Syntrophobotulus glycolicus DSM 8271: one gene and its partner. The protein of the gene in region 1 interacts with the protein of each later gene in a pairwise test. Links are inferred from orthologs where the notes say so. Each region holds a gene or a part of one and is shown in the gene's direction. Other genes may lie near its edges.

Region 1 (15,788 bases):
GCGGATTTCCCCCTGCTCTTCACTTGTTTCATAGATCACTTTAATGGCATCCAAAACATATTCGATCGGACAATTGACAGGGTCTTCACCCGTTTCCAGGGCCAGGCGCTTGTGTCCCATTTTCTCCAGAATCTTGATCTCTTCAGCGATTTCATCCATCGTCAGCTTGCGTCTGGGCATCTCCTTGTTGGAACGGTGGTAGCCGCAGTAAGTACATTCATTAATGCAATAATTACTGAGGTAAAGAGGGGCAAACATAACGATTCTCTTTCCGTAGATTTTTTCTTTCACTTCGAGGGCAGCGGCAAAAAGCTCTTTTTTCAGTTCCGGGTCTGTGACTTCCAGCAAAATGGCCGTTTCCTGGGGAGTAAGACCTTTAGCGGCTCTGCCTTTAGCGATGATCCTTTGAACTTCTTCTTTGGGAGCTGTCTTGGCCTGAGCCAGATCCTCATTGATTTGTTCATTGTTGATGAAAGCGACTTCAGGATCGGCAGGGCTTGTTCTTTCTTTTTCTAAAATTTTTGTACTCATCTGGTTTTCCTCCTCATGCCTTTGTTTTTAATAGTGTTCTGATTTCAGAAAAAATTATGTTAAGGAGCTGAAATAAAAAAGCTTTTCTCTGAAGAAAAGCAGCAATCCGTTTTCAGTCCGTATTCTTAAAAAGAAAAATACAAACTGTCGATAGTCAAACGGTTGATTTCTCTTCTTTCAGATCAGAACAGGTCTTTTCTGTCAGGTTCGAAACATATGATTTTATTGAGACGTGATGCTCGATCAGGGTGCAATAAGAGATTTCCGATATTTTCCCTGCCGCGGCGGGGAAAGATTAATCAAAATCTTTTTTGGATATGGCAGTCTTTACTGATACTTTCTCGATTTTACCCAGCTTTCCGGTAAGACTGTTGATTTCATCTGTTTCTCCTAATACCGCGATAAAGATGACGGAAATTTCCTGGTCGGGCATAGGCAAGCCCATACGGCCCTTGATGATTCCTTTAAATGAGGCAACCGTATGATTAAACTGGAGCTGGGTCTTTTCCGGGTCTTCCAGAATGGCACTGATTACGGCTACTTTCTTCATCTGATCACACCCTCTTAGAAAAACTAAAAGCTTCCTTCCTGACGGAAGAAAGCAAAAAAGAACAAAAGGACAAACCGCTTCCTTCCAGATCAGAACATACTTTTCTGTCAGGTAAATATTCTATTGATTAAAATATAACAGATTTTAGCTCCGGGAGCAAGATGGATTTATCAAGATCAAGGAATCATCAGAAACATAAGCATAAGGAATCACCAGATTTGGAATCGGAGTGGATTATGATAAAATGAGTGTGACGAGGGAATATATACTGGAAACAAGGCAACAAACAGGTACTGGAAATAAAATAATGAGGATACCGGTCCAACAAATAAAAATGATAAGGTGATACGAATGAACGTAGTCTGGCAGCTTGTATTGATCATCATGGCAATCAACATCACGTATGTTTCCCTGACGACGGTAAGGTTTATTCTGATGATCAAGGGGCTGAGCCTTTATGCGTCACTGCTTTCCGTCATAGAAATTTTTGTCTATATCATGGGCCTGTCAATCATTCTGAATAACTTGAACAGCCCATGTAATATCGCTGCCTACTGTATAGGTTATGGGATAGGAGTTTTCCTGGGAAGCCTGATCGAAGAGAGGCTTGCTTTAGGATATTTAACGGCTCAGGTCATTATTGACTCTGATGACGATACCTTGGTCAAGGTGATCAGGGGACAGGGTTTTGGGGTCACATCCTGGATCGGCGACGGCAGAGACGGGAAAAGGCTGGTCCTTGATGTTTTAACGAAAAGGAACAGGCAAAAAGAGCTGATGACAATCATAGATGAAAAATCCCCCCATGCTTTTGTGGTTTTTCATGAACCGAAGACGTTTAAAGGAGGGTTCTGGTTATGCAAGATGCGGTAGAACCTGAGAAAAACAGGTTAGATCGTTTGGTAAGGAAAAACCTTTTAGTCCCGAACAAAAGAGGCATTATCCCTTTGTGGAGATAATGCCTCTTTTGTTGGTTTGGCAGTTGTTTTCAATAAATTATAAAAGGAACAACATCTCCGCATAGGTTGGGAAGGGCCATTGAGCAGCATCAATCAGAGTTTCCAGCTTGTCGCCGTAAACCCGCAGTTCAGCCATGGCGGCGAAGATCGTATCATGTGCGTAGAGACCCAATTTATAAGCATCATCGATCTCGGCAGCACCGTTTATGGCTTTTTCCAAAGCATTAACTTTTTCCAGGAAAAGATTGTTGGTCGCAACCAGTTCCTTCAGCAAGCTTTCTTCAGCGGCAGGTGCTGTACCGAGGGCATCTTTGATGCTTAAAATATTGCCGGCCAGTTCAGCGGCATATCTGGAAGAAACAGGGAAAATGGAACGTTGAGCAATGTCCAGCATGGTTTTTGCTTCGTAATTGATTACCTTTGTATACTGTTCGAGCAGGATTTCATAGCGGGCATGAAGTTCCCCTTCAGTCAGCACACCATGTTTGGTAAACAGGGAGATACTCTTTTCAGAGATATAATAAGGCAGAGCTTCAACCATGGAACGGATATTGGGAAGTCCGCGTTTTTCAGCTTCGACGACCCATTCATCAGAATAGTTGTTGCCGTTGAAGACAACTTGTTTGTGTTTCTTGATGATATCCTGGAGCAGGGAAGCGAGTTCCTTGTTGAAATTCTTGGTTTTTTCCAGTTTATCGGCAATCTGAGAGAGGGATTCCGCAACAATGGTATTCAGGATCATGTTCGGACAAGCGATAGATGCGCTGGAGGGAACCATCCGGAACTCAAACTTATTTCCGGTGAACGCAAAAGGAGAGGTCCTGTTGCGGTCGGTGGTATCTTTGAGAATTTCCGGCAAGGTGGCGACACCGACCTTGAGGATTTCTCCGGCTTTGGAGCTGGTAGCGCCGCCTTTTTCCAACTGGTTGATCACATCGTTCAGCTGATCACCCAGGAAGATGGAAATAATGGCCGGAGGGGCTTCATTAGCGCCAAGCCTGTGGTCATTGCCGGGATTGGCGGCAGAGATCCGGAGAAGTTCGGCGTAGTTATCGACAGCTTCGATCACAGCGCACAGGAAGGTGAGGAATTGAGCGTTGCCATGCGGACTATTTCCCGGCTCAAGCAGGTTTTGTCCGTCATCTGTCCCCAAAGACCAGTTATTGTGTTTTCCTGAACCGTTCACTCCGGCAAATGGTTTTTCATGGAGCAGGCAGACCAGATCATGGCGCAGGGCGACTTTTCTCAAACAGTCCATGACCAGCTGATTATGGTCTGTGGAAACATTGGTTGTCGAAAAAATTGGAGCGATTTCAAACTGGGCGGGAGCAACTTCATTGTGCTGAGTCTTCGCGAGAATCCCCAGCTTCCATAGTTCTTCGTTCAATTCTTTCATAAAAGAGGAGATACGCTCCTTGATCGTGCCAAAGTAATGGTCTTCCATTTCCTGGCCTTTGGGAGGCATAGCCCCAAACAGGGTTCTTCCGGTCAGAACCAGATCCATTCTCTGTTCAAAGAAATTTCTGTCGATCAGGAAGTATTCCTGTTCCGGTCCGACAGTGGAAATGACTTTGGTCGCCGTAGTATTCCCAAATAGCTTCAGCACACGTAAGGCTTGTTTGGATACAGCTTCCATTGATTTTAAAAGAGGAGCCTTTTTGTCCAGTGTTTCTCCGGTATATGAATAGAAGGCGGTTGGAATGCACAAGATGGTACTGCCATTCTTATCTTCTTTTAAAAATGCCGGTGAAGTGCAATCCCAGACTGTGTAGCCCCTGGCTTCAAAAGTTGCGCGGATACCGCCGCTGGGGAAAGAAGAGGCGTCAGGTTCCCCCTTGATCAGCTCCTTGCCGGAGAATTCCATGATGACTTTGCCGTCCTCGGTTGGTGAAATAAAGGAGTCGTGTTTTTCCGCGGTCAAACCGGTCATCGGATGGAACCAATGGGTAAAATGGGTAGCCCCTTTTTCAATTGCCCAGTCCTTCATGGCGCTGGCAACGGTTTCAGCAACACTGGCTTCGAGAGCGGTACCTTGGGTAATCGTTTTTTTCAAGGCTTTGTAGGTAGCTTTGGGCAGTCTGGCCCGCATAACGGTATCATTGAAAACATTTGAACCAAAGATCTCCATTTCTAAAATCCTCCTTAAAAATTGCAGATAAAGCATCTAATGTTGAAAACAATCCGGAAAAAAGCAAAAAAAGCAAAAAACACCCACCTAGGCGGTCTAAAAACACCGAGTTAAGCGTCATTGCTTACTTGCTTATTATATTTAAAAACTTAACATACTTTAATATAGGATACAAGTAGTTTTGCAATGTATACAGGATAGTAAAAGATAGAAAAAACATTCTTTGTTTTTGGCGGGAATGGAATACTTTTCACTGGATGATTTAATTTTTTTTGCCGGTTTAATAAATAAAGAAGGAAAAGCATTGGAAAAAAAGAAAATGAATTAATATCTGCCGTGGTTTTTAGAATATCCTTCTTGAAATTACAGGTTTTGTTTTACAAGATGTATTTTGCACGAAAAAAAACGGTTTTGATTTATCGTCTTAATTAGGAGGGATTACGCATGAGTCTTGTTTATGTTGGTTTTGTCCCCCATCCTCCGCTGATTGTTGCCGAGATCGGAAAGGGAGAGGAAAGGGCTTGTCAGGCGACAATAGAGTCTTATCAAAAAATTGCTGAGACCCTGGTTGATTTGAAAGTAGAATCTGTTGTTCTGGTATCTCCCCATGCTCCTTTAAGCCGGCAGGGATTATCTTATCTGGAAGGAGAAACGGTAAAAGGAGACTTTGGGAGCTTTGGCGCGGGAAATGTCAAACTGGAATTTGAAGTGGACGGGATGCTGCTGGCATCGGCGCAGGAAGGAATAAGCAGCCTTCAGCCTGTAAAAGCCGAGCTTGATCATGCCGCCCTTGTTCCCTTGTATTTTCTCAAGAAAGCCGGTTGGCAAGGGAAGGTTATTGTTTTTGGAATGCCCTTGCGGCAAGCAGAGGAATTGGGCAGATTGGCAGGGGAGATTTTCAGCGGCAGTGAAACCAGGTGCGCGATTTTAGCCAGCGGGGATCTGTCCCACCGGCTGAAGGAAGATGGTCCTTACGGTTTTCACCCTGACGGTCCTAAATTTGACAGTATCATTGTGAAAGGGATACAGAAGGATACGGCCATCATCAGAGGTATTCCGCAAGACATGCTGGAAGCGGCCGGGCAGTGCGGGTATCACTCTCTTCTATTTGCTTTGGGCGCCCGGGAAGGTTCTCCCAAGGTCCTGTCTTATGAAGGTCCTTTTGGGGTGGGCTATCTCACGGCTGAAATTTATCGTTCCGCACCTATTGCCGGCTATGCCCGGGAATGTCTGGAGCACCATCTTCACGCGCAGGCTTTTGATAAGCTGCATATTCCGGGTGATCCTTTATTAAAAGAAAAAAAAGCCTGTTTTGTCACGTTGAAAAAGGATGGTGAACTCAGAGGCTGCATAGGAACTGTTCAGCCGGCCCGTGAAAATCTGGCTGCGGAGATCAGGCATAATGCCATAGCGGCAGGGACCCAGGACCCTCGCTTCTGGCCTGTGCAGCCCGATGAACTGAAACTGCTCCGGATATCGGTAGATGTACTGAGTGACCCGCAAAAAATTACAGGGTCGGAAGAGCTTGATCCTCAGCTTTATGGTGTCATCATCCGCTGCGGAGGAAAAGTGGGGCTATTGCTGCCGCGTCTGGAAGGGATCGAAACGGTGGAGGAACAAATCCGTATAGTCAGGCAGAAGGCAGGCATTTGGCCGGAAGAAGAGGTCGAGCTTTGGAGATTTGAAGTGGAAAGGTTTCATGAGTAAAAACAATGTATACTGTATTACAAAAGATAAAAAGCTTGTGTATACAATATTTATTTAGAAAACCACTTTACAGAAACCCAAAGGGGTAATATAGTAATATCACAAGATAAATTCTTAAAACATTGGCAACGGAGCCTCGGAAAGCGCAACGCTTTTCTGAGGCTTTTTTTTGTCATGAGAAAAAAAGGAGGAGAGAAAAATGAATAATGGGGATACCGCTTTTATGCTCATTAGCGCCGCACTTGTTTTTATCATGATTCCCGGATTAGCATTCTTTTACGGAGGACTTGTAAAAAAACGCCATGTTCTGTCCATAATGATGCAAAGTATTGCCGGACTTGGAATTGTAACAATTCTCTGGGTGGTTATCGGTTACACAATAGCTTTTGGTACGGATATAAACGGACTTATCGGTGGACTTGATTACCTGGGACTTAAGGATGTCGGACTGGATCCGAAAGGTGAAATGACAATCCCTCACATTTTATTTGTAGCTTTTCAGTTGATGTTTGCCATTCTGACTCCGGCGCTGGCCACAGGGGCCACTGCTGAAAGACTGCGTTTCCCGGCTTATGTGGGAATTCTCGCCCTGTGGAGCTTAGTGGTTTATGCGCCTGTCGCTCACTGGGTCTGGGGCGGAGGATGGCTGGGAAGCCTGGGTGCCCTTGACTTTGCCGGAGGGACTGTAGTTCATATCAGTTCAGGGATTTCGGGACTTGTGGCGGCAATTGTCATTGGCAAACGCTACAATAAAGCCAACGATCCCACTATCCCCCATAACATTCCTTACGTCGTTCTTGGCGGGGCCCTGCTCTGGATCGGTTGGTTCGGATTCAATGCCGGAAGTGAGCTCGCAGCGGATGGGACTGCAGCATTGGCTTTTGCCAACACCCATATCGCCGCCTGCATGGGACTTCTCGGCTGGATGATCTCGGAAAAGCTGCATCATGGTAAAGCGACAATGCTCGGTGCAATCTCCGGGGCGGTAGCAGGTTTGGTGGGTATTACTCCGGCTTGCGCCTTCATCACACCTCTGGCCTCGATTGTGCTGGGACTGATCGTCGGTGTAGTATGCTACTTCTCGGTTGCTGTCCTCAAGGAAAAGCTTGGCTATGATGACGCACTGGATGTCTTTGGTATTCACGGTATCGGCGGAACCATCGGAGCCTTGATGACAGGGATCTTCTGTACAGCGGCAGTAAATCCGCTGGTTGCCAACGAAGGACTGTTTTACTCCGGAAACTTCGAACAGGTAAAAATTCAGCTCATTGCAACTTTGGCAACCTACGCATACGCAGCAGTCGCAACTTTCATCATCCTCAAAGTGGTTGGAATCTTTACCCCCCTTGCCGCTTCAAATATTGAACAAGAAACAGGTCTTGACAGCACGCAGCATGGAGAAAGCGCTTATTCTGACATCGATGGGCTGAGCACTTCATTCAGCAATCTTTAATCGGCTGCTTGATCATGGAAGAAAAATAAAAACAGATCGTAAAATGAACAAACCGTTCCGAAAATCAACCGGAACGGTTTTTCATGTCTGCTTGGATAACGGCTTATTGTCGGATATCCCAATTTTTGCCGAGATATCTTGCGGGTTGTTTAAATAATTCTTCATAAGTCAGACCGATTTTTTGAATCATTCTGCTTTGCGCTTCATTCTCAGAAACACCTTTTTCAATGATCTCTTCGATTTTTTCTCTGGCCACAGGTTCGGCGAAAAAGAATCCTTGAATATTGTCACAGTTTCCCTTAAGCAGATAATCCACCTGCTCTTTATTCTCCACTCCTTCAGCCAGCATTTCAATATCCAGATGATGAATCAAGTCAATGATGGAATCAGTCAACGCTCCCTGGGAATTGGGATATTCAATATAATTGAGCAATTCTTTGTCCAGTTTGACCATATCTAAGGGCAGTCTCTTCAATTGGCTCAAAGAGAGGTTGCTCAAGCCGAAATCATCAAGTGCGATTCTGATCCCGGCCTTTTTTAATTTTTTTAATACGGAGACCATATAGTCAAAGTTTTCCATAATCACATTTTCTTTTATGTCCAGTTCTAAATTTGACGGTTTTATCCCCGAATGTTTGACGGTTTCCATGATCGTATCGAAAAAATCTTTTTCCTGGAGCTGGACAAGAGAGATATTCACGGAAACAATCAGGTTCAATCCATATTTGTCATTAATCATTTTACAGACTTCACACGCGTTTTTGATCACCCATTTTCCCAGCGGAATGATTTGCTTGGTTTCTTCGGCGATCTTGATAAACTCTACCGGCAGGATCAAGCCAAACGCGGGGTTATTCCACCTGAGCAAGGCCTCAAATCCTCGCAGCCTTCTGGTGGGAATTTCATATTGCGGCTGATAGTATAATAAAAATTCCTGGTTATTCATCGCGCTGATCAGCATCGTCCGCAGCATATTTTGCCGGTTAAGCGCCTCTTTGAATTGATCATTATAGAAATAGTAGCAGTTTTTGCCCATTTTTTTTGCTTTGTCCATTGCGGTATTGGCATTTAAGATGATTTCATTGGCATCAACACCATCATCAGGATAAATTCCGATGCCAATGCTCGCCGTAAGGCTGATGGAGTGCCGGCCAATGGAAAACGGGGTAAAAAGGGCCAGCCTGATTCGTTCAAATACGGTAAACAGCTCATTGACATGGATGAGATGTTGAAACAATACCAGGAACTTATCTTCGCCGAACCGGGCAACGGTATCATAACTGCGCACACAGGAAACCAGCTTTTGGGCTACTTCAAAAAGCAGTTTGTCCCCGTGATCATGACCATAAACAGCATTTAGTTCTTTGAAATTATCCAGGTCAACAAAAGCAACTCCTATTTTGACTTTGTTTCTCTCGGCGATAGAGATCGCTGTTCTTAGTCTGTCTAAAAACAAAGTCTTGTTGGGCAGTTTGGTCAAAGAATCGTGATAGGCCAGGGAAATCATTTTCTGTTCGTTGATTTTCAGACTTGTAATATCATGATTTGAACCGATAAAACCAACGATCTTCTTATTCAAATCAGATATTGGTGATAATGTAGCGTAGTAAAAACGGGAGCTCCCGTCCGGTAAGAAATATTGATATTCCAGATGAGCGGGCTCTCCGGTCAGCATAAGCTCGGCAATTGCCCTGTCCCAAGCAATTGCCGTATTTTCAGGGTTGAAATAATCGGTTATCCTTGTCCCGAGAATCTTTTTTTCGGTTTTCCCTGTTAATTGGCAAAACATTTTGTTGACCATGGTAATCATCCCCCGCAGATTGCAGGTGTAAATGATGTCCCCCAGGTTGTTCACAAGAGTTTTGTAACGCTTTTCACTCAGTTCAATTTCTTTTTTCTCTTTTTTCAATTGAATCAGCTCATGATTTTTTTGAGTTATTTTCGATTCATTTCTTTTGGTCTGAGTGATATCAAGGAAATAAACCAGCCGTTGCTTTGAGGTGAAGGGAATGATGATGACAGAATAGTACGTTTCATTTAGATTGGAGAAATATTCAAAAGACAGGAGCTGATGATGTAAGACAGTATTTTTTAATACTTCAGCCCAGTCCGGATGATCAGAGCGGGAGTCCGGAAAGAGCTCTTTAAGGTCTTTATGGAGAAGCTCCTCTCTCTGATATCCGGCAATCTTTTCAAATGACGCACTGATTTCCACTATCGTTAAATCAATGGTCCGGTCTTCTCTTCCAATCGTTTGGAACAGAATATAAGCATCATTTGTATTTTCCACCAGAAATTTAAGACTGTCCTGTGTGTTTATGATCATAAATGTTCACCATTTATCAAAAAAATTTTTTCCTGCTATAATAAAAAATAAATCCGATAATAATTTATCGTAATTTATCAGGGGAATATTTATCTTTTGGATGAATAAATCATCGTTTTTGCGGGCAAAGAAAAATGAAAAGTCCCCCAAAGAGCAAAGGGAGCAGCTATGACTGAATGTAGAAGATGGGACAAGAAAAGATATCATGGGTTTAATCACCACCTGCGTCAGGTCTTTGGTGAAAAGGTCATCAAGGTAGCCTTCGACGGAGGATTTACCTGTCCGAACAGGGATGGGAGCCTGAGCACACATGGCTGTATATTCTGCAGTACCAAAGGTTCGGGCGATTTTGCCGGAGACAGGGCATTGACGCTTGCCGAACAGTTCGGTGAAGTCAGAGAGAGGACCAAAAAAAAATGGCCGAAAGCAAAATATATAGCCTACTTTCAGTCATTTACAGGCACATATGCCGACCCCGATGATTTGCAAAAGCTTTATGACGAGGCTTTGGCGCTAAAGGATGTTGTAGGGTTAGCGGTCTCCACAAGACCGGACTGCATCAATGAAGAAGTACTCCATGTTCTTGAAAAAATCAACCGGAAAACTTATTTATGGATAGAACTGGGCCTGCAGTCGATACATGATTCCACCTTGGCCTGGCTTAACCGGGGACATGACTATGCCTGTTTTCTGGAAGCTTTCCACAAGCTGAGAGCACGGGGCATCAGGGTTTGTGTGCATGTGATTTTAGGGCTTCCCTGTGAGGACCGCAGCCAGATGCTGGCAACGGCAAGAGAAATGAGCAAATTGGATATTCAGGGAATAAAGCTCCATTCCTTGCACGTATTAAAAGGGACGGCTCTTGCCGGGCTCTTTGAACGAAAAGAATTCAAATTAATGACCTTAGAGGAGTATATTGAGCTGATCGCTGATATTGTGGAAATCCTCCCTCCGGCCGTTATCATACACCGATTAATGGGAGATGGCCCACTGGGACAGGTCATTGCACCTCAGTGGACCAGGAAAAAATGGGAGGTCATTAATGCGATCGAAAAAGAACTTGAAAATCGGGACAGCTGGCAAGGCAAAAATTATGGAGTCTCATAATGCACGACATTGCCTTCCCAGGAACGGAAAACCGCTTTATTTTCATTGAGGGACAGGAGATACTGGGGCAGAAGGGGTATCTTCCCTCCGCCTTTGGGAGCATTGATAATATAAGTAGGAACGGCTAATCCTGAAGTATAGCCGCGGAGATGCTCCATCACGGCAAGCCCCTCCTGAATAGAGGGAATGAAATGCTTTGTTCCTTTAATATTTTTGGCATGAAAAATGTAATAGGGACGGACCCTTATTTTCAAAAGCTCCTGATTGAGCTTTTTCATGATATTGGGATGGTTGTTGATTCCTTTGAGGAGAACAGCCTGATTACCCAGAATGACTCCCGCCGAGATCAACCGGTCAACGGCTTGTTTAGCCTCCAAAGTTACCTCTATTGGATGGTTGAACTGAGTATTCAGATATAAGGGTGGATACTTTGCCAGTATGTTGACCAAGTGGTCTGTGATTCTCGCCGGCAGGGTTACGGGGACTCTGGTGCCAAGCCGTTTGATTTCAACATGAGGAATTTGATGCAATTCGTTTAACAGCCAGTCCAGGGTTTCGTCGCTTAGCAATAGGGCGTCCCCACCGGTAATCAAGACATCCCTGATTTCGGGGTTCTCCCGGACATAAGCGAGAGCGGCGCTGAGGTCCTGTCTGTTTTTATGGGAATCGATTTCGCCGATGTTACGCCGGCGCTGACAGTGCCGGCAATACATCCCGCACATATTGGTCACATTAATGATCAGGCGGTCGGGGTATCTTCTTGTGATACAGGGAGCGGGAGATGTCAGGGCCTCTGCCATAGGGTCTTCCTCTCCCTTGTCATCTTCTAATTCCATTCCTGTCGGCAGCCCTTGCATCAGAACGGGGTCAAGCGGATTGGAGAAATCGGCCAGGCTGAGATAATAAGGAGAAATAGCCCAGCGATAGACCCGGCCGACCTTGGAGATTTCTTTTTTTTGAACGGCGGAAAGACCGACGATACCATCCAGAGTTTCCACATCAGTGATCCGGTGCTTCAGCTGCCAGTGCCAGTCATTCCACTTTTCGGGCTCTGCTTTAAAATAGGCTAGGATATTGTTCTTATTGATCTGAAACAATTCTTCCGACTTGAGGCCGGCAGGGATTGTTTCCAGAGATTTCAGATAGGGTTCAATCTTTTTTTTGAGTTCTTCCGTGCGTAGGATGGAGTAGCGGTTGCTTAATTCTTCATATATCTGTTTATCTTCCAATGCCATGTTCATCTTCCTTTCTCAAAAAAAAAGATCACTCAATATATGATATGAAGACAGGATTAATGACAAATAACGAACTGACAACTACATATTAAAGTATAAGTTGTCTGATGTCAATAGACATATTTTAGGAAATAATGTCTAATTGTCGGATCTTTTCTCTTGGCAGGAGGAAAGAACGTCTGTTGTTATTCGTTTGTATCTGAAGTAAAATGTATGGAAAAGTATTTTGATCTATTCAATATCTTTAAGGTCATATCAATAATTGGAAGGACAGGGATTAACTTGGAACCAGCGAAGTATCAGGAGATAGCAAACGAAATTGCCCATTCGGTTGTTCTCGGGGAATACCGGGAAGGGGAAAAAATTCATGGACGTTCAACATTGGCCGGACGGTTCAATGTTTCCCCGGAAACCATACGCAGAGCTATTGCGATATTGCAGAACGAAGATGTTGTTGATGTCAGACAGGGAGTCGGAATCATTGTCAGGTCAAAGCTTCAGGCAGAGAAATTTTTAAGATCCTATAATCAAAAAAACGAAATTCAGACTTTTTTAGGAGAACTGAGAAAACTGATCGATAACAGAAGAGCGATTGACCGGGAAATCGATATCTTGCTCAATAAGGTTCAAACCTATGCGGACAGGTTTATTTCCAGATGGAATGATGTCGAAGAAATTGAGATAGAAAAGAACTCTGAGGCGATCGGTAAATCATTGCGGGAACTTAAGGTCAGGGAGCTGACCGGGGCAACCGTCGTGGGGATTGTCCGCAATGGAATCGAAAATTTTTCGCCCGGTCCGGGGTTTGTTCTGACAGAAGGAGATATTCTTCTGGTTGTCAGTTCAGTTCAGGAACAGATAAAAGTAAGGGATTTAATATAGAACGTACTGGACAAAGTAAACGAAAATGGACGACAGGCCGGATTTGGACAGGAACAGCTTTCTTAAAAAGAGGAGGAATCGAGTTGTATCCGGGTATAGATATCATCGAAATACAAAGGTTTGCCGATTCTTGCCGGAGACATCCTCGTATTCTGGAAAGACTATTTTCGGCAAGGGAGCTGGAGGCTTTAAAAGGACGGAACATCTCCTCATTCGCAGTCAGGTTTGCGGGGAAAGAGGCTGTTTTAAAAGCATTGGGGACGGGAATAAGAGGGATTTCCTGGCATGATATAGAAATAATCAGCAGTGAAAATGGTGAACCAGAGGTAATTTTAAGTGAAAAGGCCCGGACCATAGCGATCAACAGGGGATGCACAAAAGCCCGTGTAAGCCTTACCCACAATCAGACGCAAGCTGCGGCGACAGCGATGATCTTTTAATCACGAAGGAGGAAAAGGAGATGCGTTTAGTCACTGCCGGCCAGATGAGGAATATCGATGCCAATACCATCAATAAATTTGGCATACCCGGGATAGTCCTGATGGAAAATGCCGCCCTGGCTGTAGTCCGTCAGGTCAGAAAAATATTACATGGGGAAAGACAACCCAAAATACCGGGGAAAAAGGCGGTCATCTTAATCGGTAAAGGAAATAATGGCGGAGACGGCTTTGCGGTTGCCCGTCATCTTTCTGTATCCGGGATGGAAGTTACCGTTTTTTTCTTTGCCGGGGGAGGAGAACTGGGCGGGGATGCCCGTTTGAATTATGAGCTTTATTTAAAAATGGGCGGTAAGATCGTTCAGGTCGAAGATGAAATGCAGATTCGCCTTTTCAGACTGGCTCTGATCCAGGCCGATATTGTCATTGACGCTCTCTATGGGACGGGATTTAAAGGAAGCTTGCCTGACCTTACGCAAAAGTATGTCGCGGAAATGAACAAATGCAGTGCTCCGGTATTGGCGGTAGATATTGCAAGCGGTTTGGAAGCGGATAGTGGTAAAGTATCAAGCACAGCGGTCAAGGCTGACTATACCGTAACCTTTGGACTGGCCAAGCTTGGGCATTTTCTCGGGGAAGGGCCGGTCTATACCGGTGAACTGCTGATTGATCAAATTTCTATCCCGGAGAATATCATATATGAAGAAAAAATTACGACCTATTTATTAACAGCTGAGATTATTCAGCCCCTTATTCCGGTCAGGAACCGGCAGGGACATAAGGGAACACATGGTACAGGCGTCTTTATCGGGGGATCGGTAGGGATGAGCGGAGCGGTAGTTCTGGGGGGGCGCGGTGCTTTGCGCAGCGGGATTGGGCTGCTGCAAATGGTTGTCCCGGAGGGAATTGTGGAAACGGTTGACCGGGGTGTGATTGAAGGAACAGTCTGGCCTGCGCCTGATTACGAAATGCTGGGGCAGGGCGCCTGGAATGCTGTATTGGAAAGACTGACCGAAGCTGATGCCTGTGCGGTTGGTCCCGGGTTAAAGCCAAACAGCGGTTTTCTTCCCGTGATCAAGAGTATCCTGGCGGATACTTCAGTTCCGGTCATTCTTGATGCCGACGCCTTAAATCTGGTCGCCGGACAGCCCGAGCTGCTTTCCCTGCGAAAAGGGCAGGGATCTCTGGTCGTGACTCCCCATCCGGGAGAAATGGCCCGGCTTTGTCAATGCACTGTTTTGGAGGTTCAGGAGAGCAGAGTGGAACTGGCTTTGGCTAAGGCCATAGAATGGGGTGCTATCGTTGTCTTAAAAGGAGCGGTAACGGTCATTGCTTCCCCGGATGGCCGGGTATTCCTTAATCCGACCGGCAACCCCGGGCTCGGTACCGGAGGGACAGGTGATGTGCTGACAGGATGCATCATGGCTTATGCCGCTCAGGGAGTCCCTTTGCTCGGGGCAGCCTGTCTGGGGACATTTCTGCATGGCCGGGCAGCCGATGAATTAAGCGGGATTTATGGGTCTGCCGGGTTTACGGCTGCGGAAGTCGCCGATATGCTTCCTAAGGTCAGGAAGACCCTGGAAGTTGAAGAATAATCCGAATTCGGTAGGATTGGAGGAGGGAATAATGCACGGAATGCGTCCTGCTTGGGCTTGTATAGATCTTGGAGCCTTACGCAGAAATTACCGGCGAATCTGTCGGCAGACCAACAGTGAAGTGATGGCCATTGTCAAAGCGAATGCTTACGGACATGGAGCGCTTGAGATTGTCCGCACACTCAAAGAAGAAGGGGTCAGGCGCTTTGGAGTGGCGATTTTAGAAGAAGCCTTGCAAATCCGGGAAAAATTCCCGGAAGTAACAGTGATGCTCATTGGCCCGACGATGCCTGACCAGGCGGAGAGAATCGTTGCCGAAGGAATCATTCCGGAGGTTTTCCGGTTGGAACAGGCGGAAGCATTTTCATTGGAGGCAGAAAAGAAGGGGATTCCCGCAATTTTGCACATTAAGGTTGATACGGGGATGGGCAGGATTGGCTTTCAGGAAGATGCTTTGGAGAATATTTTGAAAATAGCGCAGCTTCCCGGTATCGAGATCGAAGGAATCTATACTCATCTGGCGACAGCCGATGAAATTGACCTTGGCTTTGCTTTTACGCAGTTAAAAAGATTTGACGGTCTTTATGAAAGCTTAAAAACAGCCGGATTAAATATTCCCATGAGGCATGTCGCCAACAGTGCCGCGATCCTGCAGCTTAGGGATCAAGAATATGAATTATGCCGCCCGGGACTCATGCTTTACGGGCAGCTGCCCATGAATCATTGGGAAGGGGAAAACGGGTTTGAACCGCTGATGTCCTTAAAGGCCAGGATTGTTCATCTGAAAAAAATCGCGGCGGGAGACAGTGTGAGCTATGGCAGGACCTTTATTGCGCAAGCTCCGACCTTGGTGGCGACTCTGCCTTTAGGCTATGCGG
Region 2 (15,749 bases), 2.4 Mb from region 1 along the record:
TACAGGAACATGAGTGCAAATGTGATGGAAGAACTGAAGAAAGTATTTAAACCGGAGTTTCTGAACAGAATTGATGAGATCGTCGTTTTCCATCAGCTAAAGGATGAAGAACTCCAGAAAATTGCGGCGATTTTGCTTGCATCACTGGGCAAAAGGCTCCAGCAGCAGAATTACACCATCATTGCCGATGAGAAAGCGATGCAATTGGTGGCAAAAGAAGGAAATGATCCCGCTTTTGGGGCGAGACCGCTGCGCAGAGCAATTCAAAGACTGATTGAAGATCCCCTTTCTGAAAGGATTCTCCAGGAACAATTTAAACCGGGAGATACAATTTATGTGAGCGCGGAAAATAATACGATGATTTTTAGCTCAGAAAAACAGTTGTCCGAATCTGGAGAAAGCAAAAAACCGGCAAAACCGCAAAAGAAAGTCAAAGCAAAAACAAAGAAAGATGAGATATAATTTAGAGGAAAAGCAGGGGGAAAGCTGAGTGGCAAGGATTAAGACGAAGTATTTCTGTAAAGAATGCGGGCAGGAAAGTCCCCGCTGGCTTGGTAAATGCCCTGCATGTGGAGAGTGGAATACCTTTGCCGAGGAGAAAATTTCTGTTTCCTCCTCAAGTTTGACTGACAGGGGAGCTGTTAAAGCAGCCCCCCTGTCAGAGATTACATCCATGGAAATAGAGAGACTGGATACGGGGAACGGGGAATTGAACAGAGTGCTGGGAGGAGGGGCCGTGCCCGGCAGTTTTGTACTTGTCAGCGGAGAGCCTGGTATCGGCAAATCCACCCTGTTGCTTCAGCTTGCGGATTATTTGTCTAAAGAGAATAATGTTTTGTATGTTTCCGGTGAAGAATCGGCGCGCCAGATTAAAATCAGGGCGGACCGTTTGGGGATTTCCTCATCAAAGCTACATATTCTTACGGAGACAATACTTCACAGAATAAGAGAAATCGTTCTTCAGGACAATTATCAGGTATTGGTGATTGATTCGATTCAAACGATGATGCTGGAGGACCTGGAATCTGCACCGGGAAGCGTCAGTCAGGTTCGGGAAGGCGCCGCTTTTCTGATGAAGCTGGCCAAGGAGAACCATATCATCATTTTCCTGGTTGGTCATATTACCAAGGATGGAAATATCGCAGGACCGCGTGTTCTTGAACACATGGTGGATACTGTACTTTGTTTTGAAGGAGATCAGCATTATATCTATCGTCTTTTGCGGACAATCAAAAACCGTTTTGGCCCGGCAAACGAAATCGGTGTTTTTGAAATGAGAGGAAGCGGGCTTTGTGAAGTTGCCAATACTTCGGAGGTTTTTCTCGGCAGCAGGACGTCAGATGTTGCCGGTTCGGCGGTAGCCGTAACAATGGAAGGGTCGCGTCCTTTGCTGGTTGAAATCCAAGCCCTTGTGACACCGACAGGATTCAATCCTCCCAGAAGGACGGTCAATGGCATGGATTATCACAGGCTGCTCATGCTTCTGGCTGTGCTGGACAAGAGAATCGGCAATGTCTTTTATGCCCGTGATGTCTTTATTAATATTGCAGGGGGACTGAGGATAGATGATCCCGCTGTGGATCTTGCAATTATTGGAGCCATTCTTTCCGCGATGAATGATACTCCGCTCCCCAAATTGGCGCTCATTGGAGAAGTGGGCTTAACAGGAGAGCTGCGGGGAGTATCGCAGATAGAGCAGCGTATTAAAGAGGCCGAGAAGCTGGGGTTTGAGGGCTGCATGATTCCAAGTGTCAATAATCAGGCGGCATTAAAAAGCGATTGCCTGATTTACGCTGCGGGAACATTGGAAGAGGCAAAAAAATACTTGAAGTTTTGATTGGATAAATGGATAAAAAAATGACAACAATAGGAACAAAAAGGAAAAGGAACTTGCTGAGCAAATCCCTTTGATGAAGAAATCATGAACACAGAAAAAGCAGAGATAAATTGTGCAGATGATGTAAAAATTAATAAAATCAATGAGAATAAGAATCGGTTTTTAAACCAGATTATAGATACCGAGAGTATTTAATTTAGCAGTTTCCTTTTCTAAGATGTCACTGAGAGAAAGACCTAAAGTATTAATAAGCGCGGTTAAATAAAAAAGCTCTTTGCCAAGTTCAGCTTCAATCACATCCCGGCAGTTCTCACAAAGAGAGCCTTGAATGTGGTTGTTTAAAAGCTGCTTGAGGTCATATAAGGTTGCGTTTTCGGGTATCGTGATTTTTGATGCATGGATGCTGATACAACCACAAGTCGTAACAGCTTTGACAACAGCTCTATTGACCTTCGATGAAGTTTCCTGTCCTTTGGAAAGAATGTCGAGAACGCTTTGGTGCTGTAGAAGCATTGCAGCCACAATACTCTGGAAATGGTTCGTTGTGTCGCTCACCGGGTTTAACAGCTCCTTTCTGATTCAAGTTAATTATAGACAGGTCATGAAGGAATTGTCAATTTTATGTAGTTCCCTTTGACCAAAGCTTAAACTGACTGCTATAATTAGTCAGGCGGCTTCGTCAGAGCTAACAGGAGTATCTGGTTTACTCCATAATCGTTTAATCAAAATATTTTTAGAAAACACCAAGAAGGAGGTGATTTTATGCTGATTCGCCGGATCGTTCGTTTCATTATAACTTTGCTTTTTGGCGGACTTGGTTTCTATTTAGATTATCTGATGGTAAACTTTTTTGATATTGAAATATTAAATAATGTACTTGGTTTTTCAATTAGATTATTCTGGACTTATATTATTTCGTCGGTATTATTTGCGGTAATCGGTTTTCTAATAGCTCCTTTCTGTGTCAATTTCTTTTTGAACATGGTGAAACGACTGGAAACATTACTGACCAAAATGCCCTCCAATGACCTGATAGGGGCTTTTATCGGGGTGATTGCCGGGCTCCTGATCGCCAGTCTCTTCAGCAGTTCTTTTTCAGGTATTCCTTTTTTAGGCCCTATCTTTTCAGTGCTTCTGAGTGTTTTTCTGGCTTATGTCGGCTTTATTATCGGGATTAAAAGGAAAGAAGAGCTTTTTGGCTTTTTGAATTTTATTCCGAAGAGGAAAGGAGAAAAAGCTGAAAAGGGAGAAAAGGGTGAAAAGTCAAAAGAAGTTTTGGCTCAAAATGATCATGTGCTGTATAAGATTCTTGATACAAGTGTAATTATCGACGGCCGGATTTCCGATATTGTCCGGACTGGTTTTATTGATGGGATACTGTTGGTTCCTAACTTTGTTTTGGAAGAGCTGAGACATATTGCTGATTCCTCGGATGCCCTTAAACGAAACAGAGGGAGACGGGGTTTGGATATCCTAAACCAGATTTCCAAGGAAGCTGCAATCCAGGTTGAGATTTATGAGGGAGACAGTTTTGATGACCTGGCTGAGGTTGACAGTAAATTGGTTCGCCTTGGTCAGATCCTAAATTCTCCGGTGCTGACCAATGATTATAACTTAAATAAGGTTGCCGAGCTGCAGGGAGTGAAGGTTCTGAATATCAATGAGCTGGCCAACGCCATCAAGCCTGTGGTTCTCCCTGGTGAAGAAATGTATGTTCAAGTGATGAAGGAAGGTAAAGAACCCGGTCAGGGTGTCGCTTATTTGGATGATGGAACAATGGTTGTTGTCGATGGCGGTAAAAAACATATCGGACAAGAAACCACGGTGCTTGTGACGACCGTCCTGCAGACGGCGGCAGGCCGTATGATTTTTGCTAAGCCGAAGGAATTAATGGATCGATCGATAGAGGAGTACAGTGAAGTCAATGTGCTTGGATAAAACAGGCGCAGTGATTCCTGCTGCGGGACAAGGCAAAAGAATGGGGGGTGAAGGCAACAAACTCTTTCTTGAGATTGCCGGCACCCCTGTTCTGGTTTATACTCTCAGGGTGTTTCAGAAAGCAAGAAGCATTGCTGAGATTGTGATCGTTGCGGCCCGTGATGAGATCGTGCTCATAGAAGAACTGGTAAAAAAATACGAATTGGATAAAGTGGTTGGGGTTGTTGAGGGCGGAGCACAGAGGCAGCAATCTGTCAAAGCAGGAATTCAGGCGCTTAGCCCCGAGATCAACCGTGTCGTCATTCATGATGGGGCAAGGCCATTGCTGAAGATTAAAGAGCTTGATCATTTTTTGTACAACGCTCAGGGGTATGATGCGGCAATTATGGCTGTACCATTGAAGGATACGGTGAAAATAGTGAACGAAGAAAATACCGTTTTAGAGACACCTTCCCGGGAGAAATTAAGAGCGGTGCAGACACCGCAGGTGTTTTGCCGTTCTCTTTTGGAAACGGCGCATCGGGAGGCGGAAACGAAAATCTTTCTGGGGACAGACGATGCGTCACTGATCGAATGGATGGGACAGCCTGTCAAGGTGCTGGACGGTACTTATGAAAATATCAAGGTGACGACTCCGGAGGATATGCTTTTGGCAGAAACGATTCTCAGAAGATACCGGAAGGATGAAATGGGATGCGAATAGGCATTGGTTATGATGTACATGCCCTTGTTGAAAAGAGACAATTGATTCTGGGCGGAGTAAGAATCCCTTATTCCCAGGGTTTGCAGGGACATTCTGATGCTGATGTTTTAACTCATGCGGCAATGGATGCTTTGTTAGGAGCTTGTGCACTTGGTGATATCGGGAAGCATTTCCCTGATGACGATGAAAAATACCGGGATATTTCCAGCATGGAGCTCCTGAAAGAAGTGATGGGGCTGATCGGGCAAAAAGGATTGACGATTGGAAATATCGACTGTATCATTATCGCCCAGAAACCGAAGCTTGCTCCTTATATTGAAGACATGAGAGCCAATCTGGCTTTAGCCATGAAAACTGACATTGCCAATGTTTCTGTAAAAGCTACGACGACGGAAGGTCTTGGTTTTGAAGGCAGAGGAGAAGGAATAGGGGCGCAGGCTGTGGTTCTGCTGCTTCCTGTGTTTTGATCGGATGAAATCGAGATATTTTAATAAAAATCTGGTATAGTATTTGAAATAATAACTTTTATAGCGAGAGGGGAAGGAAATGACAGTCAAGGTAAGATTCGCACCAAGTCCTACCGGACCATTACATATTGGCGGGGCAAGATCGGCGTTATTTAATTATTTATTTTCCTGTAATAAGAAGGGAAAGTTTATTCTCCGCTTTGAGGATACCGATCTGGAAAGATCAAGCCGGGAGTCTGAGAAAAATATTATTCAGGCTCTGCGCTGGTTAGGGATAGAATGGAATGAAGGAATGGATAAGGGCGGAGAAAACGGGCCCTATCGCCAAACTGAACGATTGGAAACATATCAGAAGTATACGAATAAATTATTAGCTGAGGGCAATGCATATTATTGTTATTGTTCAGAGGAGGAATTGGATCAGGAAAGACAAGAGCTGCTCATGAAAGGGGAAACACCCCGTTACATGGGGAAATGCCGCAGCCTGACCGAAGCACAAAAGCAGGTGTTTGAGTCCCAGGGACGTAAACCGGTCGTGCGCTTCAGGGTGCCGGAGGGACAAGAGATCACCATCAATGATTCTGTCCGGGGCAAGGTCACCTTTGACAGCAATGGGATAGGCGATTATATCATTGTAAAATCCGATGGGATTCCTACTTATAATTTTGCCGTAGTCATCGATGATGTATTGATGGGAATTACACATGTTGTCCGCGGCGAGGAGCATTTATCAAACACCCCGCGCCAGGTATTGATCTACGAAGCACTAAACTTTGATGTCCCTGAATTCGCTCATATCTCTTTGATCTTAAACACTGAAGGGCATAAGATGAGCAAAAGAGACGGGGATACGGCTGTAATTGACTATTTCCAAAAGGGGTATTTGCCTGAAGCGATGGTCAATTTTATTGCTTTACTTGGGTGGTCCCCTGCCGGAGAAAAAGAATTCTTTACGATGGAAGAGCTTAAAGAAGAGTTTTCCTTGCAAAGGGTATCAAAAAGTCCGGCTGTATTCGATGTTAATAAGCTGAATTATATTAATTCCCATTATCTTAAAGAGGCCGATTTAGAGAGACTGGGTTGTCTGGCATTGCCTTTCTTACAGGAAGAAGGGCTGTTTGTTCAGGATCTCTCCAGTGAGGATCAAAACTGGATCAGGATATTCCTCGGCGCGGTTCGGGAAAAAATATCGTCTTTGAGTGAAATCAAAGCGTATGTCCAATACTTCTATGGACAGATCATCTCCGAACCGGATCAGGAAGCGGCCTCGGTACTCCGGGGAGAAACGGTACCTCAGGTTCTCGAGCTTTTTATGGAAAAGATCACGGCGGCGGAGAAGCTTGACCCGTCAAGGGCCAAGGGAATCCTTAAGGAGATTGGCAAAGAACTGAATTTGAAGGGCAAAGATATCTTCATGCCGATACGTATTTCGTTAACGGGAAAAATGCACGGGCCAGACCTGGATGCAATCATTGCTCTCTTGGGAAAAGACAGCATTCAGGCGCGCTTGGCAAAGACAAAGAAATATTTGCTTGGTTAGGACTATTGTGGAGGAAGAGCCATGACAGTAAAAATATATAATACAATTCATAAGGAAAAAGAAGAATTTATCCCACGGGAAGCCGGGAAGGTGGCAATGTATGCCTGCGGCCCAACCACATATAATTATTTCCATCTGGGCAATGCCCGTATGCTGGTTGTTTTTGATATGGTAAGGCGTTACCTCGCTTATAAGGGTTACGAGGTAACTTATGTGCAAAACTTTACCGATGTTGACGATAAGATCATTAAACGGGCCTCGGAAGAAAACTGTGAACCACTGGCTTTAGCCGGCAGGTACATTGAAGAATATTATAAAGATGCAAATGCCCTGAATATCCAACCTGCCACAGTGCATCCCAAAGCGACAGACCATATCAAAGAAATGATTGAAATCATCAAAGGTCTGGAAAAAAAAGGATTGGCCTATCCTGTGGAAGGAGATGTCTATTTCGCGGTAGAGCATTTTCCACAATACGGCAGGCTTTCCGGCCGGAACCTTGAAGATCTGCAGGCTGGAGCCAGAGTAGAAATTGATGACAAAAAGCTCAACCCCATGGACTTCGCTCTTTGGAAGAAGGCTAAACCGGGTGAGCCCGCATGGCCGAGCCCCTGGGGAGACGGCCGACCCGGCTGGCATATTGAATGTTCGGCTATGGCCTTGAAATATTTAGGGCCCAATTTTGATATTCATGGGGGCGGAGGAGATCTCGTGTTCCCCCACCATGAAAATGAAATAGCCCAATCGGAAGGGTATCTTGATGGAGAGCAGTTTGCGCGTTATTGGATGCATAATGCTTTTATCACGGTTAATCAAGAAAAAATGTCCAAATCTCTGGGTAATTTCTTTATGATCAGGGATATCTTGAAAAAGTTTCCCGGAGAAGTTGTCCGTTTTTATCTTTTGGGCACCCACTATCGAAGCCCCCTTGATTTTGACGATGAGAAGCTGGAAATGGCGGCCAGGGGGTTAGACAGGCTAAAGACCAGTGTCAGGCTTGCCGGAGAAGCTTTAAGCAAGGGAAAATCCACAGATTCTGCAGGAACCCGGGGAGAATTATTGAACGCTTCTTCCAAAGCCCGGGCTGCGTTTGAAGAGGCTATGGAAGACGATTTTAATTCTGCACAGGCCTATGCTTCTCTTTTTGATTTGGCCAAGGAGATCAACACGGCCCTGAATGAGGGAGGATGGACAGGCGCTCAGATCGCTGAAGCGAGAGATACCCTGATCGATTTGGCAGGCATTCTGGGTTTTGACCTGCAAAAAGATAGTGAAGTTCCAGCGGGTGAATCGGGAAAATTCAATGCAGTAATGGAATTGGTCTTAGAGCTTAGAGCAAAAGCACGTGCAGACAAAGACTGGTCAACAGCCGATCTGATCAGGGACCGGTTAAAGGAAGCCAGTATTATTCTTGAAGATACCGCTGAGGGGTCAAGATGGTATCTCAAATAGATCAGAATAGTTCACCCTTGACGATAAAATGGCAGGAAGTAAATATTCTGACTCTGGCCTATCTGGGAGATGCCGTTTATGAATTATGGGTCCGCAGCCATCTCTTAACAAAAGGGATTGCAAAAGTGGAGGATCTGCATAAAGCCGCCGTCCACTATGTGCAGGCGAGATTTCAGGCAAGCCTGCTCAAACTGATTTTGCCTGAACTTGATGAGACAGAAACAGGTGTAGTCAAGCGGGGGCGAAATGCGAAGGGGCATCATCCGAGAAATATAGATGTGGTGACCTACCGCCATGCGACGGCTTTTGAAGCACTTGTAGGCTACTGGTATCTGGCAGGGTGTGAAGAGAGAATGCAGGGTATTTTTAGCCGAATTGATGATTTGACAGTGCAAATAGATTCGGAACAATAAGAAACAAGACGGAAATAAAAAGAATACCTGTTGCCATTTAGAAGGGGAGTACAATGAAAGCTCTTGTCGCGGTTGATTTAAACTGGGGAATTGGATATCGGGGCAATCTGCTGAAAAGAATCCCGGAGGACATGAAACTTTTTAAAAGGCTGACTTTGGGCAAGGTGGTCATTATGGGGAGGGCGACCTTTGAATCATTGCCGGGAAAAGAGGCTCTTAAAGACAGAATCAATATTGTGCTCAGTAAAAATGATGATTATGAAAAGGCCAATGTAACAGTATGCCATTCGTTACAGGAGTTATTTCCGGAAATACAAAAGTATAGCTCTGAGGACATATTTATCATCGGCGGGGAAACAATATATTCACAATTGTTGCCATTTTGTTCCCAGGCCTATATCACAAAAATCCAGAATAAATATGCTGCTGACAAGTATTTTCCCAACATTGACCAAGACCGGTCATGGAAACTTGTTTCTCAAAGTGATTTAAAAATTTATGAAGATATACAGTTTTTCTTTACGGAATATGTAAAGATTAAAGAAGGTGAGAATAATGGATAAAAAAGATAGTTTAGTATTTGGACGCAATGCTGTAATAGAATTATTAAAATCCGGCCACCCGGTAAATAAGGTGTTGATCAATAGTGAGAACAGGTCAAATCGTAATGCGGATATTCTTTCTTTAATGAAAGAACGCGGGGTGCCTTATCAGTTTGTTGAACGGGCAGTATTGGACAAGTTCAGCGGCGGGGACAAGCATCAAAATATTGTGGCGTTTACAGCGGCACGGGAATATGTAGAAACCGAAGATATCCTGAACATTGCCCGGCAAAAGGGGGAAGATCCGTTTATTCTTGTCTTGGATGAACTAGAGGACCCCCATAATCTAGGTGCGCTGCTAAGAACAGCAGATGCGGCGGGGGTACATGGAATCATCATTCCCACCAGGAGAAGTGTGGGTCTGACGCCGGCAGTAGCCAAAACTTCCGCAGGAGCGATAGAATATGTGCCGGTAGCCAGGGTAGGTAATTTGGTTCAGGCTTTAAAACAGCTAAAAAAGGCCGGGTGCTGGGTAACGGGAGCCGAAGCGGGCGGAAGGGATGTTTTCTCGGCTGATCTTTCCGGTCCCAGAGTTTTAGTCGTCGGAGGGGAAGATAAAGGGCTGGGCAGATTGATAAAAGAGACATGTGATGAGATCGTATCACTTCCCATGCTGGGGAAAATGAGTTCGCTGAATGCCAGTGCCGCTGGGTCGATACTGATGTATGAAGTGCGAAGGCAGAGAATATCAGGTCATAACGACAATTCCAGACAATCTTCTTCTTGACGCTATTTAAGACATACAGGTATAATACTTTTATTGAATGCTTGATTAGAGCGGGTTTGCCCGATTTGTTAAAATTGATTACGGGAGGGATGGAATTGACCTATAATATCCAGCCTGAACTTTCTGAAGAGGACTTTGAAGAGGTAATTGATTCCGTAGTCGATGATGAAGAGATGGTCGAACTGGCGAAAAACGGTGACTCAATTTCTCAAGAGTATCTGATCAACAAGTATAAGAACTTTGTTAGGGCTAAAGCCAGGTCGTATTTTCTAATCGGAGCTGACAGGGAGGATATTATACAGGAAGGTATGATCGGGCTGTATAAGGCTATCCGTGACTTCAGAGGGGACAAGTTGTCGTCTTTTCGAGCTTTTGCCGAGCTCTGTATTACCAGGCAAATCATTACAGCGATTAAAACAGCGACAAGGCAAAAGCATATTCCGCTTAATTCCTATGTATCTTTGAATAAACCTATCTATGATGAAGACTCGGACAGGACACTGCTTGACGTCATTTCGGGGACAAAGGTAACAGATCCTGAGGAATTAATCATCAGCAGAGAGGAATTCGATGATATTGAAGAAAAGATGGGGGAGATTCTCAGTTCTTTGGAATGGGAGGTCCTCATGGCTTACCTTGAGGGAAAATCATATCAGGAAATCGCCGTAGATTTGGACAGGCATGTTAAATCAATTGATAATGCGTTGCAGCGGGTGAAGAGAAAGCTGGAACGGTATCTGGAAAAGCGTGATTAGACAGGGGCGGCCAATCCATACATAGCGGCAGAAAAGCAGGTAATGGTTGGCTTTAGCAAATTCTTAAATATCTCAAAATTTGTTGTTGCATTATAGAAAGTTATTTGATATACTCTTTAAGTGTCGCCGACGCAAGCCGACGTAGCTCAATTGGTAGAGCAGCTGATTTGTAATCAGCAGGTTGCGGGTTCGAGTCCCATCGTCGGCTCCAGAAGTCTTATGGGTAGGTGGCCGAGTGGTTAAAGGCGGCAGACTGTAAATCTGTTCCGAAAGGTACGGTGGTTCGAATCCATCCCTACCCACCAAAGAAAATTTAACATCGCGGGGTGGAGCAGCGGTAGCTCGTCGGGCTCATAACCCGAAGGTCGTCAGTTCAAATCTGGCCCCCGCAACCAATCGTGTTTAAATCGCTGATAGCATTGATCTCAATCTTATCGTCAGCGATTTTTATATTTAAGATGTATTTATTCAGAATCTCTTTCATGCAGCCAGGTTCATCCATGACACGCCGGGCATCAGTCGATAATTCCTTAATCAGAAAATCCCGACTGACAGGCTTAGTGATGACAGGATACGTATTTTGAAGTTGCTGTTCTAACAGTTTTTTTCTCTTTTCCATATCTAGGGCTGCTTCCCGGACAGACTCAGAATCAAATCCATCTGCCAGTATGCGGGTTAAATTACCAATCTTGATAGTAAGACTTGTAATTTCTTTTTTGATCGATTCTAGGGCATTTTCACGCCCAGGAGAGGCCCCGAAATTTAAAATAGCATCTGCTGTCGCCTCGATTAGTTCGCCGTTTAATAGTTTATCTTTAAGAAGCATAACAACCAAGGTCTCAATTTCATCAGCAGAGATATTTTTGCAGGAGCATGTTCGGGTCCGCCGCTTATTAGCGCAGGTATAGAATTTATATTCATACCCTTTTTTATTAATAGTGGTCACACCAACAAAAGACCCGCCACAACTGGCGCATTTTAGAAGTCCTGACAGGAGATATTCCCGATTAATACGGCTCTTATTGAGCCTATTTTTTTTGTTCTCTTCCATACGCTTTTTCACCCTTCCCCAGGTTTCATCGTCAATAATTCTCGGGATTTTATTTTCAATAATAATCGCGTTCGGGTTCGGCTTCCCCCCGGCCCATTTGCGGAAAAATTTCATCTGTTTTTTATTCCAGGAGTAAACCCCAATATACCGTTCGTTTCGGAGGATTTCAAAAAGGGAATTAACTCCGATAGGCCGTCCACGCTTGCCAACAACTCCATTTTTTTTCATCTGATCAACGATATATGAATAACTCTTTCCCGCAGCATATAGGCGAAAAATGTCACGGACGGCTTCTGCCTCCCGTTCATTAACTACATATTTCTTTTCGACGTCAATATCATAGCCGAGCGGAGGGATGCCCCCGCAAAATCTCCCCTGCTCAGCAAGGGCGGCAATCGCATTCATGGTTTTTAATCTAGTTTGTAAAACATGATGTTGGCCGATACCAACAGTAATCAGTTCGGTAAGGAAATCTGAAGGATTTGTGATGTCTCCTAGCTTTTCCGTAGCGGATAAAACTGGCAGGCCCAGCGTTCTCATCTCCTTGCGGAAAGAAAACCAGTCAACCACGTCTCGGCTTCCTCGGGTCAGGTCATAAATGACTACAATATCAAATTGCCGCATCTTGGCACCTTCGACAAGACGGGCGAAATCCCCCCGGTCTAAATTCGTGCCTGTTTCACCTTCATCTTTAAACCAAGCCACAATATTGATGCCATAACCTAGGCAGAAATCAGCGATTTTTTTATACTGAACTTCTATTGTCGCAACATTGATATCTTTTCCTTTTCCCTTTTCGTTTTTCTTCTTCTTCGTGTCACTAAACCGTGCATAAGCAGCTGCGCGAAGGCCCCGCAGGACCTCCATATTTAAGCCGCCTTGACTGCCATAGAAAGAATTAAGGATATTGTTCATGTAATCACCTTTTTATAAATATCTCTTCGTTACTTCAACCAACTGTTGTTGTAATTTATAAACATCGTTAACATCAGAAACTTGAACCCTAACCGGGCGCTTACTTTCATCCGGGATCATGATACTTTTTTGTGCTGAATTAAGCGAAATACGACAAATCCACTTCAATTTGTTGTCATCAAGCAAGATTCCGAAATATGATTCCGTGTCTCTATGAAAAATTCTTGATGGATCAACAACATCTTTGAGGACGCTTTTAATTGCGAAGAAATACTCCAACTCCTCTAGAGTCGTTACTATTTTTGATCCTTGAGGCTCGGTTTCATTATGGACGGTCTCTATGGGCTCTACAGTTGGTGCCGCCTCCTGAACTGCCTTCTCTGACTGTCCTATAGCCGCTTTAATGCGGTCGTTCATAGTCTCATTAAGAAATTGATTGTAGGCACGTTTAACAATAACCCTGAATCTATCCACGGTAGCTTTTGTGCGCTTGCCGTCATAAACCTCACCCAGGATATATGTTACAAAATTATCTTCAAGATCATAGAGCTGTTTGGTCAATAAGGCCTTAATGAGACTAGAATATTTCAATTCAGATGCGGTATTGAAAACCGATTCAATATCCATCGCTGACTTATGGAATTTTTTTAATTCAGGAACCAATGATTCTTTGATGTCCAACAGATTCAATTCCATAAAAGGTTTTTCATCCATTTTGTTTGGCTCTTCCAAGTCGGTAAAAAATTTATAAATTAAACCGTTAGTTAAAATTCCAAACTTTGCCTTAGATGTTCCAAAATATCTAAATAACTGGGAACTGTGTTTATCTAAATTCTCTCCGCACCATTTTGCTTCTATCAAAATAATCGGGATGCCGTTCTGAAAAATTGCATAATCAACTTTTTCACCTTTTTTAATCCCCACGTCAGCGGTAAACTCTGGGACAAATTCCGTAGGATCAAAGATATCATATCCAAGTAGCTGAAAGAAAGGTAAAATCAAAGACGTTTTTGTTGCTTCCTCGGTGGCAATTTGATCTTTTAAATTTTCTACTCTTGATGCGAATTGTTTGAGCTGATCGATGAAATCCATGTTTATTCCTCCTCTTTGTTTCTTTTTTAATATGTAATAACTGTTCTCTTAAGCTTACCAATAATTCTTACGCTATAGTCCTCCTTTCCATCACAGACAATAGGCGGATAATCCGGATTCTCAGATTGCAAAACCAAAGTGTCACCAGTTTTATACACCTTTTTCAACACGGCCTGGTCATTAATTAGAACAGCAGCGATTTCTCCGTCATCAACATCGGGCTGCTGGCGAATAAGAAGCAGGTCACCATCCTGAATACGGGCATTTTTCATGCTATCTCCTTTGGCTCGGAGATAGAAGTACTCACCGCCGTTTAACCATGTTTCAGGAGTAGGTTCATAGCCTTCAATTTCTTCGTAAGCGAGAACACCGTTGCCACAGGAAATACGGCCCACGATGGGGAGAGAAACGAGGACATCGCGGGGTTCTGCTTCCGTTAACCCAAGTAATTGAATTGGGCTTACACCAAATATCGCTGAAAGTTTTTCAATTGTTGAGCGTTTTAAATTTTCGACTGAACCGGTTTCCCATTTATTAACTGCGGCCCTTTTGACTCCGATTAAATTTCCTAACTCTTCTTGGGTAAGACCCTTCTTTAGTCTTAGTTGTTTAATGAGATCCCCTGCGCCCATATCCGTTCTCCTTCCATTTCTTAGCAGTATCTTAATATTAACAATTATATCTAAAGTATGCAATAATTTTTTAAAAAATATAATAAAAAGATACAAGACGTATTGACCCCTAGATTTTATAATGATAAGATTTAAGTATCTTAAAAAGATACAGGCAGGAGAGGAGGGAAGGTATGAACTCAAATAAGTTGAAGGCCGCAATGGCTTTATATGGCGATACCGGCAATAGCCTGGCATCTGCTTTAAGCTTGTCTCCCCAAAGGTTTTCCAGCAAACTTAACGAAAAAAATGGAGCAGAATTTACCCAAAGGGAAATTCAAATAATGGCTGAAAGATACGCCCTCGATGCAACCGCAGTTTTTGATATTTTTTTTAACAAAAAAGTATCGTAAAAAGATACAAATCCGTTAAGGAGGGGAATCTAAGATGCCTAAAAATGAGCGAACAATAAGCATAACATATTCCGGACAGTCAACCATTGCCATAAATGAAATTGCTGAAATCCTAGCCCGGCATATTACTAACGGAGATCATGAAGGATACCTGCGGAAGGTTGCTGAGAAGAGAGGAGGTGAAGAATCCAAATGCAAAATTTAAGCCCAGCTTCTAACCATTCAGTCGGTTCAATTCTAGACAATATGATTGCGGCTCATGCAATGTTTTTAGAACTGAAGGAAAAGGGCCTTCTATCCTGCGGTACAGGCAACTTCATTCAGGTGACTGAAGACCTTTTCACCTTGATCCCGGGCGAAACGGTAAAAACGCCTCTACCGTCCGCAGACTTTCCATACCAGTACACAAAAAATTACAAGGGCGTTGAGTTCATCTATGTCGGGAGATAAGGGCCAATTTGAGAGGAGGTGAAGTAAAACGGACTGCTTAGAAATTACTGTGAGGTGCCCAGAAGCCGCCAACTGTATCAACATTTGCAGGGCAACGCCAGGGTGTAATCTTGACCAAGATTTTGATTTCTGCCTTCAATGCCCAGTTCACGGGTGTGAGAAGTACCCAGAAGGGTATGGACAAAAAGAGACCGCGCAATAAAGCACGGCCACCAAAAAAAACATTTCAAGATTATTGTACTGTCCGGTATACCGGGAGTCAAGAGGAGGGATTGGAGCAACATGAAAATCAAAGATGAAATCCTGGCGATACTTGCCGAATGCACCACAAGTGAAACTATCATCTATCTGCCGCAGGTCCAACTTGACCGCAAAACCTACGAGGTTGTAAACAAATGCCTGGAATCTATCGGTGGCAAATGGAACAGAAAAGCCAAGGGCCACATCGTAGACGGTGATGCCGCAGAGCTTTTGGATAATTTGGTTCTAACGGGTGAGACGACGGACCTTAAAAAGGAGTATCAATTTTTCCCAACGCCGCGCGAAATTGGAGTCCGCATGTGCGAAATGGCCGAGATAAACGAGCATAGCCAAGTTTTAGAACCATCCGCGGGTAATGGCAAGCTTATCGAGGCGATTTTAGCAGCGGGCCCGCGCAGCATTTATGCTGTTGAGCTAAATCCACAAATGGCTGAAGGCTTATGGAAATACAATGAAGACCCAGACGGTCCCGTTGTTGTGGTTGAACAAGGCGATTTCCTTAAACTCGGACTGGCCAACAAA

What was found.
Region 2: the proteins of SGLY_RS13575 (region 1) and rlmB interact in binary tests that used the Escherichia coli proteins (3 or more experiments, as listed by UniProt). The link is inferred for Syntrophobotulus glycolicus DSM 8271 from one-to-one orthologs.

The regions. Positions count from the first base shown.
Region 1 is NC_015172.1:2,723,517-2,739,304, reverse strand. Bases 12,683-15,624 are described here. They hold SGLY_RS13575 (bifunctional ADP-dependent NAD(P)H-hydrate dehydratase/NAD(P)H-hydrate epimerase), read left to right. Parts: upstream 12,683-13,338; coding sequence 13,339-14,910; downstream 14,911-15,624. Other genes in these bases: alr (alanine racemase), read left to right, coding at 14,942-15,624; acpS (holo-ACP synthase), read left to right, coding at 12,962-13,318; SGLY_RS13585 (GntR family transcriptional regulator), read left to right, coding at 12,683-12,878. Outside these bases: [FeFe] hydrogenase H-cluster radical SAM maturase HydG, read right to left, coding at 1-531; SGLY_RS13625 (TM1266 family iron-only hydrogenase system putative regulator), read right to left, coding at 827-1,081; SGLY_RS13620 (DUF2179 domain-containing protein), read left to right, coding at 1,433-1,954; SGLY_RS13615 (glutamine synthetase III family protein), read right to left, coding at 2,078-4,168; amrA (AmmeMemoRadiSam system protein A), read left to right, coding at 4,613-5,875; SGLY_RS13605 (ammonium transporter), read left to right, coding at 6,075-7,328; SGLY_RS13600 (sensor domain-containing protein), read right to left, coding at 7,432-9,654; mnmL (tRNA modification radical SAM protein MnmL/YtqA), read left to right, coding at 9,823-10,761; eam (glutamate 2,3-aminomutase), read right to left, coding at 10,746-11,996; more of SGLY_RS13585, read left to right, coding at 12,279-12,682; more of alr, read left to right, coding at 15,625-15,788. UniProt on the Escherichia coli protein: Bifunctional enzyme that catalyzes the epimerization of the S- and R-forms of NAD(P)HX and the dehydration of the S-form of NAD(P)HX at the expense of ADP, which is converted to AMP.
Region 2 is NC_015172.1:326,546-342,294, forward strand. What follows is about bases 7,890-10,792. They hold rlmB (23S rRNA (guanosine(2251)-2'-O)-methyltransferase RlmB), read left to right. Parts: upstream 7,890-8,905; coding sequence 8,906-9,679; downstream 9,680-10,792. Other genes in these bases: cysS (cysteine--tRNA ligase), read left to right, coding at 7,890-7,937; SGLY_RS01615 (Mini-ribonuclease 3), read left to right, coding at 7,922-8,350; SGLY_RS01620 (dihydrofolate reductase), read left to right, coding at 8,404-8,913; sigH (RNA polymerase sporulation sigma factor SigH), read left to right, coding at 9,775-10,434. In the rest of the region: SGLY_RS01575 (ATP-dependent Clp protease ATP-binding subunit), read left to right, coding at 1-462; DNA repair protein RadA, read left to right, coding at 491-1,837; SGLY_RS01585 (nucleoside triphosphate pyrophosphohydrolase family protein), read right to left, coding at 2,000-2,392; SGLY_RS01590 (PIN/TRAM domain-containing protein), read left to right, coding at 2,600-3,775; ispD (2-C-methyl-D-erythritol 4-phosphate cytidylyltransferase), read left to right, coding at 3,762-4,478; ispF (2-C-methyl-D-erythritol 2,4-cyclodiphosphate synthase), read left to right, coding at 4,469-4,945; gltX (glutamate--tRNA ligase), read left to right, coding at 5,025-6,485; more of cysS, read left to right, coding at 6,507-7,889; SGLY_RS17345 (recombinase family protein), read right to left, coding at 10,808-12,400; SGLY_RS01650 (type I restriction endonuclease), read right to left, coding at 12,413-13,492; SGLY_RS01655 (LexA family protein), read right to left, coding at 13,519-14,124; SGLY_RS01660 (hypothetical protein), read left to right, coding at 14,298-14,516; SGLY_RS18010 (hypothetical protein), read left to right, coding at 14,551-14,721; SGLY_RS01665 (hypothetical protein), read left to right, coding at 14,709-14,966; SGLY_RS01675 (DNA methyltransferase family protein), read left to right, coding at 15,249-15,749. UniProt on the Escherichia coli protein: Specifically methylates the ribose of guanosine 2251 in 23S rRNA.